DNA from 2 places in the Bordetella genomosp. 11 genome. Region 2 is predicted to be linked to the other one. Evidence: predicted binding sites of a transcription regulator. Region 2 holds the regulator's gene; the other holds the start of a gene.
The links. The regulator HrcA, encoded in region 2, represses chaperone genes, less so after heat shock. The targets are predictions, from matches to a motif close to TTAGCACTCNNNNNNNNNGAGTGCTAA.
Positions count from the first base shown of each region.

Region 1: the regulator HrcA is predicted to act here: its motif matches at 2,871-2,897, upstream of CAL28_RS02935 (co-chaperone GroES).

Region 1 is NZ_NEVS01000001.1:659,429-664,746, forward strand. It holds gene CAL28_RS02925 (hypothetical protein) at 1-732, shown strand, start outside; gene groL (chaperonin GroEL) at 836-2,488, opposite strand; gene CAL28_RS02935 (co-chaperone GroES) at 2,527-2,814, opposite strand; gene CAL28_RS02940 (SEC-C metal-binding domain-containing protein) at 3,242-4,150, opposite strand; gene CAL28_RS02945 (hypothetical protein) at 4,230-5,054, shown strand; gene CAL28_RS02950 (hypothetical protein) at 5,069-5,318, shown strand, end outside.
Region 2 is NZ_NEVS01000002.1:46,549-51,866, reverse strand. It holds gene grpE (nucleotide exchange factor GrpE) at 1-333, opposite strand, end outside; gene hemH (ferrochelatase) at 457-1,539, opposite strand; gene hrcA (heat-inducible transcriptional repressor HrcA) at 1,585-2,592, opposite strand; gene CAL28_RS06775 (NAD kinase) at 2,711-3,610, shown strand; gene recN (DNA repair protein RecN) at 3,618-5,264, shown strand.

The sequences.
Region 1 (5,318 bases), on a different contig from region 2:
CGACAGGACGAGGTCCTGAACGTTTTGCGCGAAATCGGCCGGCACATGGCCGGTCGGCTCGTTCTCGACGATCTTGCGGTGTGCGCCAGAAAAGGCGGCACCCTGATCGTCGCGGAAGGCAAGGGGAAGTCCGGCTTGACCACCACCCGCAAGGGCGAAGTGGTATGGCTGTTCGACGAAGGCGATCTGTCGCGCCGCTGCATACAGCGCGGCCTTTCCGAGTCGGGCAAGCCGCTCTATTCGGCCTTCGTCGACCTGATCGCGGCACGGGACACGCTGGGCAAGAAGCTCGGCCTGGATTCCTACTGGATAGCGCGCAATTGGTTGAGCCGCCGCGTCGCGAGCGAAGAGTTCTGCCACAGCATCCAAGGCAGCCACGCCATTGAAGGCCAGTCCAGCCCGGAACACCCGCAGGATCCGGTCCACGCCATTGCCGCGCCGCCGTCTCGTATCGCTTCGCGGAACGACGCTGCAAGCACTGCCGCGGTAGGCCCGCGCGCCACGCAGGCGCCGGCCGAGGACGCCGCGTCGCAAGCCGCGCAACCGCGCCAGCGCCTGGGGCGGGGGATAGTGCAGGGGATGGCGAGCATGTGGCGCTCGGTACAGACGCGCATGGGCGTGGGGAACGCGTCCCGGCAGCCCATGGACGGCTCGCGGCCGTACGATGCGCTGGTTGCCTTCGTTCCCGACTATTCGGTTCCCAACGAATACACCCCGGCCTCGCGCCGATAAGCGCGGCGGCCCTTGCCGCAAATAAAAAAGCCAGGTTCGCGATGAACCTGGCTTTTTTGCAGCAAGTGCCCCGGCAAGGCCGGGGCCAGCGGATAGGACTTGCTTAGAAGTCCATGCCGCCCATGCCACCCATGCCACCCATGCCGCCGGGCATGCCACCCGGGGCAGCGGGCTTGTCTTCGACCAGCTCGACCACGGCGGCCTCGGCCGTCAGCAGCAGGCTGGCGACGGACGCGGCGTTCTGCAGCGCGGTGCGGGTCACCTTGGTCGGATCCAGCACGCCTTGCTCGACCAGGTCGGCGTACTCGCCGGTCGCGGCGTTGTAGCCGTAGTTGCCCTTGCCGCTCAGCACGGTGTTCACGACCACGCTGGCTTCTTCGCCGGCGTTGGTGACGATCGTGCGCAGCGGCTCTTCGACGGCGCGCAGGATCAGCTTGATACCGGCGTTCTGGTCAGGCGTGTCGCCCTTCAGGTTGGCAATGGCTTGCTTGGCGCGCAGCAGGGCCACGCCACCACCAGCCACCACGCCTTCTTCCACCGCGGCACGCGTGGCGTGCAGGGCGTCTTCGACGCGGGCCTTCTTTTCCTTCATTTCGACTTCCGTCGCGGCACCGACCTTGATGACCGCCACGCCGCCGGCCAGCTTGGCCACGCGCTCTTGCAGCTTTTCACGGTCGTAGTCCGAGGTGGCTTCCTCGATCTGGACGCGGATCTGCTTGACGCGCGCTTCGATCGACTTGCCGTCGCCAGCGCCGTCGATGATGGTGGTGTTTTCCTTGCCCACTTCGATGCGCTTGGCCTGGCCCAGATCCTGCAGCGTGGCCTTTTCCAGCGACATGCCGGTTTCTTCGGAGATCACCACGCCGCCCGTCAGGATGGCGATGTCTTCCAGCATGGCCTTGCGGCGGTCGCCGAAGCCAGGCGCCTTGACGGCGGTGGTCTTCAGGATGCCACGGATGTTGTTCACAACCAGGGTGGCCAGCGCTTCGCCTTCGACGTCTTCGGCGATGATCAGCAGCGGACGGCTCGACTTGGCGACTTGCTCCAGCACGGGCAGCAGGTCACGGATGTTGCTGATCTTCTTGTCGAAGATCAGAACGAAGGGGTCTTCCAACGCGGCGACTTGCTTGTCCGGGTTGTTGATGAAGTAGGGCGACAGGTAGCCGCGGTCGAACTGCATACCTTCGACCACGTCCAGTTCGTTGTCCAGCGACTTGCCGTCTTCGACGGTGATGACGCCTTCCTTGCCGACCTTGTCCATCGCGTCGGCGATGATCTGGCCGATCGAGGCATCGCTGTTGGCCGAGATCGAGCCGACCTGGGCGATTTCCTTGCTGGTCGTGACGGGCTTGCTCAGCTTCTTCAGCTCTTCGACGGCGGCGGTAACGGCCTTGTCGATGCCGCGCTTCAGGTCGATGGGGTTGAAGCCGGCGGCCACGTACTTCAGGCCTTCCTGGACGATGGCCTGGGCCAGCACGGTCGCGGTGGTGGTACCGTCACCGGCGTTGTCGGAGGTCTTGGACGCAACGTCCTTGACCAGCTGGGCGCCGATGTTCTCGAACTTGTCCTTCAGTTCGATTTCCTTGGCGACGGACACGCCGTCCTTGGTCACCGTCGGGGCGCCGAAGGAGCGCTCCAGCACGACGTTGCGGCCTTTGGGGCCCAGGGTGGTCTTGACAGCGTTGGCGAGGACATTCACGCCACGCACGATGCGCACACGGGCGTCATCGGCAAACAGGACTTGCTTGGCAGCCATAGTGTTTCCTTACTGGAATTCGGTATCGGGATGGGGAATTACTGGATCACGGCGAGGATTTCTTCCTCGCGGATGACGAGCAGCTCTTCGCCATCGACCTTCACGGTCTGGCCGGAATACTTGCCGAAGAGCACCTTGTCGCCAGCCTTCAGGTCAACCGGCAGAACCTTGCCGTCTTCCGTGCGCTTGCCGGGACCAACGGCGATGACTTCGCCTTGATCAGGTTTTTCGGCCGCGCTTTCGGGGATGACGATACCCGAGGCGGTTTTGCGCTCGTTGTCCAGACGCTTGATGATCACGCGATCATTCAGAGGACGCAGGGCCATGAAGAACTCCTGTAGTTCGGTACGATAGGGGATTGTCTCTAGGGGCCGCCGGGGTGTTAGCACTCATCGGCGGCGAGTGCTAATTATAGGGGCGGTTCCGAAGGGTTCAAGAGGGGGCGGCGCGGCTGTTACAACTCTGTCGGGTTGGGGTTCACGGCGAGGTGTCGAATGTCACTCAACTTGGAATTTATGTCATTCAAGTTGGAATTCTAGGTGTCCCCAATTTTAGGTGCCGGACATGCTTGGCGAAGTTTGAGGGCAAGAACCATTCGACCGGCGTTCGGCAGGAGATCCGTGCCACGTGACGGATGATCTCAAGGCGCCATCACTCCCCGTCATGGAAACGCGGACGACCGCTATCGACCCGTTGCCGCCATCCCACAAGAAAGCGGCCGACGGCCGGTTTCGGATCAGTATCGGACGGACCTTACTGCCCCGGGACCCTGTGGCAGTTCCTGTATTTCCTCCCACTCCCGCACGGACAGAGCGCATTCCGGTGCACCTTGGGGAAAACGACCGGCGCAGCTGCGGTGACTTGGAGTTGGCCGATCATGACGCCGGGGCTGTTCGATCGCCCGTCCACTATGTCCAGCATCGGCAACTCGTTTTCGACGATGTCGCTCTCATAGCCGGCGACTGCGGCCAGCGGCGACTGGAAATCAAGCATCCCTGTGTTAAGGCGTTTACCCACCGTGCCGCCGGAACGGTGCCAGCTCGATATATCTGCGACGATTGCGGCGGCCTTTGCGCAGATCGCGGTATGAGAAGCCCGTCTTTCAAGCAGCGCGCGCAGTTCCCGTTCGTCGGCCCCCGTCATTGCGCTGAATGCACCGATTGCCTGAATCATCGTCGGATTACTGGGTGCTGGGTCTCTGCTGCGTTCGCAATGGACCGTAAATTTTTCTTGTGGGACGGGATGGTTGATGAAGTTGATGAAGTCTTGGAAGTTCGAGATCAAAGCGTTGGTGATGAAACCGTCCACAGTGTATCCGGTGATCATCACCGTCAGCTTTCGGTTGCGAACATCTATCGAGAGCACATCCGGATCTGACCTGAATTTCTCCGTCGCAATCTCAGCAAAGTGTTCGATGGCCTCGCGGAATCGCGCGTCTTTCCTCGATGCGGCCTGCAGGGCCTCCATTAGCCAGGTCGACATCTTGAATCCATTGATGAATGCTAGGCCGGTGTAGCAGTAAAGTGCAGAGGCATCGTCACAAAGAAGATGTCCTGCCTTGCCCGACGCTTCTGTCACGATGTCGCCGGTCCAGCCTGTAAGGCGCCGATCGCTGACTTGAATGATTTGATCCGCGTTGGCGGCTACGAGAGCAAAGGTCATAGTGGCGTGCAGAGGTTCTATCGGAAAGATCGATCTAGCGCGAAGACTTGAATCGGGCAAGTCTCTGGCGGAAAATAACATGACACAATCCGACGGCCGGATGTTGCGCTTGTACTGTCGGCTGGAGCCGGTCAATGATAGGCGCGGGGTAACAACGAAAGGATGGAATCTCGTGGAATCTTGCGCACATGACAATCTGGGGCTTTCCCTTGACCGGTGGCAGGAATGCCACTGGCATCTGCACCAAATGGAAGGCCATTACCATCAGCCGGACGGATTCCGCTATTCCCTGAATTCGTTCATTCGTGCCGTTAAGGAAGTACCCCTGAAACTGCACAACGATTTGCAGCGCCATCCTGAAGTGAGGGCAAAAATCAAGCCGCTCCAAGAGGCGGTTTCCGGGAACGGTCTGTTCCAGAAGCTTGGGAAACAGCGCGATTTTATCGTTCACCACGGATCGCTGAACCCGCACAGCCGCGGCCAGATCGGCACGACCGAGGGCGCGAAAATCAAATTCACTTTTCCCTTCGCCGTGCATCCGTGGGAATCGTCCGATGAAGCATATGAGCGGTACAAGGCACTCTGCAAGACAAATGCCTTGATGCGCGGTTTTGGGCCGGATTGCGATTCCGCCCCGGCGATCTGGCGCACCTGGATGATCCCGGAGTTTCCGGACAGAGATTTGCTCGATGTCGCGTTTGAGGCCTGGACGCTTCTCGGAGAATTGCTCTCCGGCGCCGTTGAAGCTTTCGGCGGGGAGAAGCTCGATCTCACCATGCCGTGCCGACACGATCCTAGCCTCATTCGGATCAAGCGATACAGCCAGCGACAATTCTTCCTCGATGTGGATGGGATCGACCTGGAAGAGGAAGAACGTAAATGGCGCGAACGTAAGGCTCAGTGACAGAAGGAGAAGCTATGGACCGAGAGACCCTTCTTGATCACCTGACCGCAGCGCTTCGCACCATCACTACGCCGCGGTTCTACCAGAACGAGCACGGATTTCAGGGTGAGTTGCTGGTCCAGCTGAAACAGGCCATCCCGGCAGATTTCCTGCCGGACGAAGCCATCATCGAACAGGAACACCAGAAAAAGCTAAAAGTGCATGGTCTAAGAATCCGGCCAGACATCATCGTTCACGAGCCGTACGACGAGCACCACCATGGCT
Region 2 (5,318 bases):
TTCACGCAGGAGCTGGGCGGTCTGGTCCTGCTGCGCCAGCGCCGCCTCGAGGCTGTCCTTCACGGGCACCAGGCTTTCGGCGAACGACTCGATGCCGAACTTGTGCGCCTTGGAGACATCCTCCTGCGCGCGGCGGCGGATGTTCTCCGCGTCGGCGCGTATGCGCAGCAACTGGTCGTAGTGCTCGGCGGCCTTGGCCTGGGCCGCTTCCAATTCAGCGCGCAGGGCCGACAGCAAATCCTGCTGCTCATCCGCGCCGTTCGCGGGCGTTCCGTCCGCCGCCGGCGACTCGTGGTCGGGCCTTTTCTCGGCAGGCTCGTTCTGTGCCGTCATGGATACATCCTCCGGGTGACAAATAACGTTTGCCATCCACTATGGGGGCCGATGCCCCCATTTCAAGGCGGGTTAATGGGAAACGCCCGCCTGGCGCCCAAATATTTGAAATTATTCGTTTTTTTAAACCGTGCTGGGCCAGCCCTGCAGGTTGCGCTGCACCAGGTCGGTCAGGGCGCGGATCCACGCCTCGTCGTCGTTGACGGCCGGGATATACCGCAAGCGCTTGCCGCCAGCGGCCAGAAAGGCATCGCGGGCCTCGACCTGGATCTCTTCGAGGGTTTCCAGGCAGTCCGCCAGGAAGCCGGGGCAGACCACGTCGACCTCCGTCACGCCATCCTGGGCCAGACCGATCAAGGTGGGCGCGGTGTAGGGCTCCAGCCAGCGGGCCGAGCCGAAGCGGCTTTGGAAGGTGACCAGCGCCTGTTCCGGCATCATCCCCAGGCGTTCGCGCAGCAGGCGGCCGGTACGCAGGCAATCCTGATAGTAAGGGTCGCCCAGCTCCACCGAGTAGCGCGGCAGGCCGTGAAAGCTCATGACGAGCTTCTGCGGCCGGCCATGCTCGCGCCAGTAGTCCTCGATGCGTCCCACCACCGCCTGCAGGTATCCGGGATCATCGTGGAAACGCTTGACGAAGCGCAGCTCCGGCTGATCGCGCAGGCGGCCCGCATGCCGGGTCACCGCGTCCACGGCGGTCGCCGTGGTGCTGGCGGCGTATTGGGGGTACATGGGCACGACCAGGATGCGCTCGCAGCCGCGCCGGCGCAGATCGTCGATCGCGTCGGCCACCGATGGCGACCCGTAGCGCATGCCCAGCGCCACTTCCGCCTGGATACCCCGCCCCGCCAGCTGCCGCCCCAGCCCTTCGGCCTGCCGGCTGCTGTAGACCATCAAGGGCGAGCCGCCGTCCATCCAGATGCCACGATAGCGCGGCACCAGTTTCTTCGGGCGCAAGGTCAGGATCAGGCCATGCAGGATGGGCCACCACAGGTAGCGCGGGATTTCGATCACGCGCGGATCGGCCAGGAATTCGCCCAGGTAGCGCCGGATATCCTTGGCCGTGGGCGCGTCCGGCGTGCCCAGATTGATCAGCAGCACGCCGGTCTTGCCGGGCCCGGCGTGGGCCTGCTCTGAAAACGGATCGGCCTGCTCGGGTTCCGGCAGGAAACGCTCGGGCCAAAGATACTTGAACGCACGCAGGAACACGCGGATACCTCGCCAGCCATGCCGTCCCCCGCAGGGACCGCCGGTTTATTTGTGGTTATGACTCAGGGCGTTGGACAGCAGGCGCGCCGTAATATCGACGATGGGAATAACGCGCTCATAGGACATACGGGTAGGGCCGATCACGCCCAGCGTGCCGACCACCTTGCCGTCGACGCCATAGGGCGCCGTGATGACGGAGACTTCCTCCAGCGGCACCAGTTGCGAATCGCCGCCGATATAGATCTGCACACCCTGCGCGCGGCTGGAGACATCCAGCAGCTGCAGCAGGTCGGTTTTTTTCTCGAAAAGCGCGAACATCTTGCGCAGCCGGTCCATGTCCGAGGTAATGTCCGTCACGTCGAGGAGCTTGCGTTCGCCCGAGATCACCACCGCGTCGCCATCCTCGATGGCCTCGGTGCCGGCCTCTACCGCCGCCTGCATCAGGCGCGAAATATCGTCGCGCAGTTGCGCAAGCTCGGTAGCCAGGGTGCGCCGCACTGCGTCGAAGGACTTGCCGGCGAAATGGACGTTGAAGAAGTTCGCGGCCTCCAGCAGTTCGTGTTCGGCATAGTCGCGTTGCACGAACAGGATACGGTTCTGCACGTCGCCGTCGGGGGTAACGATGATCAGCAGGACGCGCTTGTCGGAGAGCCGGATGAATTCGATTTGCCGGAACACCTGGGCCCGCTTGGGCGTCAGCACCACGCCCGCGAACTGCGTCAGGTTGGACAGCAGCGCCGCCGCCGCGTTGACGGCGCGCGCGGGTTCGGCCGCCGGCAGGCTTTCGCGGATATGTTCCGGCTGGATGTCGTAGCTGCGCACCGCGAGCAGGGAATCGACGAACAGGCGGTAGCCGCGCGGCGTGGGGATGCGTCCCGATGACGTATGCGGGCTATGGATGAGGCCGGAGTCTTCCAGATCCGCCATCACATTCCGTATCGTGGCGGGCGACAGGTCGAACACCTTGGAAAGGGTGCGCGATCCGACCGGCTGGCCGTCGGCGATATAGCGTTCAATCAACGCCTTGAGCAGTGCGCGTGCGCGGTCGTCCATGTCGTTATTTTATGGAATCTTTTTTGCAACGGTGCCAATTTTGTCCCGCAAAGGCAAATATGGCCCCATATAATCGTTGAATCCTAGCCTAAACCCACCCCGGAAGCTCGCCTCCAGCATGCATTTCCCCACCGTCGCCCTCATCGGCAGGTACCAGGACACCGGCCTGGATGCGCCGCTACGCGCCTTGGCCCAGATGTTGACCGAGGAAGGCCGTGGCGTGCTTATCGAACGCGATACCTCCCACAATACAGGACTGGCGGAATTTCCCGTCGCCGGCATCGACGAGATCGGCCAGCGCGCCAGCCTGGCCGTGGTCATGGGCGGCGACGGTACCATGCTGGGCGCGGCCCGCTACCTGGCGCCCTACGGCGTGCCGCTGATCGGCGTCAACCATGGCCGCCTGGGCTTCATCACCGACATCCCCCTGCATGACGCCAAGAACGCCCTGGCGCGGGTCCTGGAAGGCAATTTCGAGGCCGAAGACCGCATGCTGCTGGAAGGCAGCATCTGGCGCGGCGACACCCAGATGTTCAATGCCTCGGCGGTGAACGACGTGGTGCTCAACCGGGCGGGCCGCGGGGGCATGATCGAAGTCCGCGTCGAACTGGACGGCGTATTCATGTATACCCAGCGGGCGGACGGCCTGATCGTGGCGACGCCGACCGGCTCCACCGCCTACGCGCTCTCGTCCAACGGCCCCATCCTGCATCCCGGCCTGCAAGCCATGGTGCTCGTGCCCGTCGCCCCGCAGACGCTGTCGAATCGCCCCATCGTCATTCCGGACAACGGCGAACTGACCATGACGCTGACCGGCATGGGCCGCGTCGAACACGGCGCCTCCTGCCATTTCGACATGCAAACCTGGTCGGATCTGCAACCGGGCGACCGCATCGTCGTGCGGCGGGCGCCGCACACCATCCGCTTTCTGCACCCGGAAGGCTACAGCTTCTTCACCACCCTGCGCCGCAAGCTCCACTGGAACCTGATGCCGCAGGCCACGGACAGCGGAGAATGACGCCGCCATGCTGCGCACGCTGCATATCCGGGATTTCGTCATCGTTGAAAAAGCCGACATCCATTTCGGTGCCGGTTTCACCGTCTTTTCCGGCGAAACCGGCGCCGGCAAGTCCATCCTGATCGACGCGCTGGCGCTTACCCTCGGCGAGCGCGCCGATGCATCCGTCCTGCGCGAAGGCGCGGCGCGCGCGGATGTCAGCGCGGTCTTCGACACGCCTGCCCATCTGCGCGAGTGGCTGGCCGAACGCGAAATCGATGCGGAAGAAGAACTCGTCCTGCGCCGCGTGGTCGACCCGCAAGGCCGCAGCCGCGCATTCATCAACGGCGTGCCGGCCACCATGGCGCAGTTGCGCGAACTGGGCGACAGCCTGGTCGACATCCACGGACAGCATGCGCATCAAAGCCTGATGCGGCCGGACGCCCAACGCGACCTGCTGGACGCCCAGGGCGGCCATGGCGAACTGCGCCAGACGGTCGCGCAGGCCTGGAAGCGCTGGCGCCAGCTCGCCAGGCAGCTGGAAAGCGTGGAACGCGACAGCGCCTCGCTGGAGGCGGACCGCGAGCGCCTGCAATGGCAGCTCGACGAACTGGACAAGCTCGATCCCCATCCTGGCGAATGGGAAGCCCTGCAGACCGAACATACCCGCCTCGCGCATGCGCAGTCCCTGCTGGATGGCGCGTCGCGCACCCTGCAGGCGCTGGACGGTGACGACGAATCGGCGCACAACCGCGTGGTCTCGGCGGTGCATGTGCTGGAACAACTGCGCCGCCACGACCCTGCCCTGGCGGGCGTGTGCGAAGAACTGGAATCCGCCCGCATCGCCATTGCCGAGGCCGTCTCGGACCTGAACAACTATGTCAGCCGGGTCGAACTGGATCCCGCCCGGCTGGCGCAGGCCGAGGAAAGACTGGGCGCGGTCTTCGAGCTGGCACGCAAATTCAAGACAGAGCCGGAAACCCTGCCCGCCCTGCGCGAATCGTTGCGCGGCCAATTGGCTGAGATGTCCGCGGCGGCCGACGTCGATGCACTGCGTGCGCAGACCGAAGCGGCGCAGGCCGACTACGCCAAGGCGGCCGGCAAGCTGTCGGCCGCCCGCCGCAAAGCGGCCAAGGAGCTCGGCAAGATCGTGACGGAAGCCATGCAGACGCTGGCCATGCAAGGCGGCCGCTTCGAAGTATCGGTCGAAAAAGCGGCGGCCGCGTCGGCGCAGGGCGACGACGCGGTGGAATTCCTGGTAGCCGGCCACGCCGGCACCACGCCCCGCCCGCTGGCCAAGGTGGCGTCCGGCGGCGAGCTTTCCCGCATTTCCCTGGCCCTGTCCGTGATCGCCAGCCGTGCCGCGCGCGTGCCGACGCTGATCTTCGACGAGGTCGACAGCGGGGTGGGCGGCGCCGTGGCGGAAGTTGTCGGCCGCCTGCTGGGAGAACTCGGCCAACGTCACCAGGTGCTTTGCGTGACCCACCTGCCCCAGGTGGCGGCGCGTGGTGGCGCGCACTATCAGGTAAGCAAGGCGGAGAAGGCGGGCACCACGCATTCGCGCATCGTGGAGCTCGATGCCGATGCTCGCGTGGAAGAGATTGCGCGCATGCTGGGCGGGATCAAGATCACAGCCACCACGCGGCAGCACGCCCGCGAAATGCTCGGCGCCTGATGAAGGCCGGGGTGGACTCAGGGCGTCCCCGGGGCGCGCCCTGGGCGACCGGCG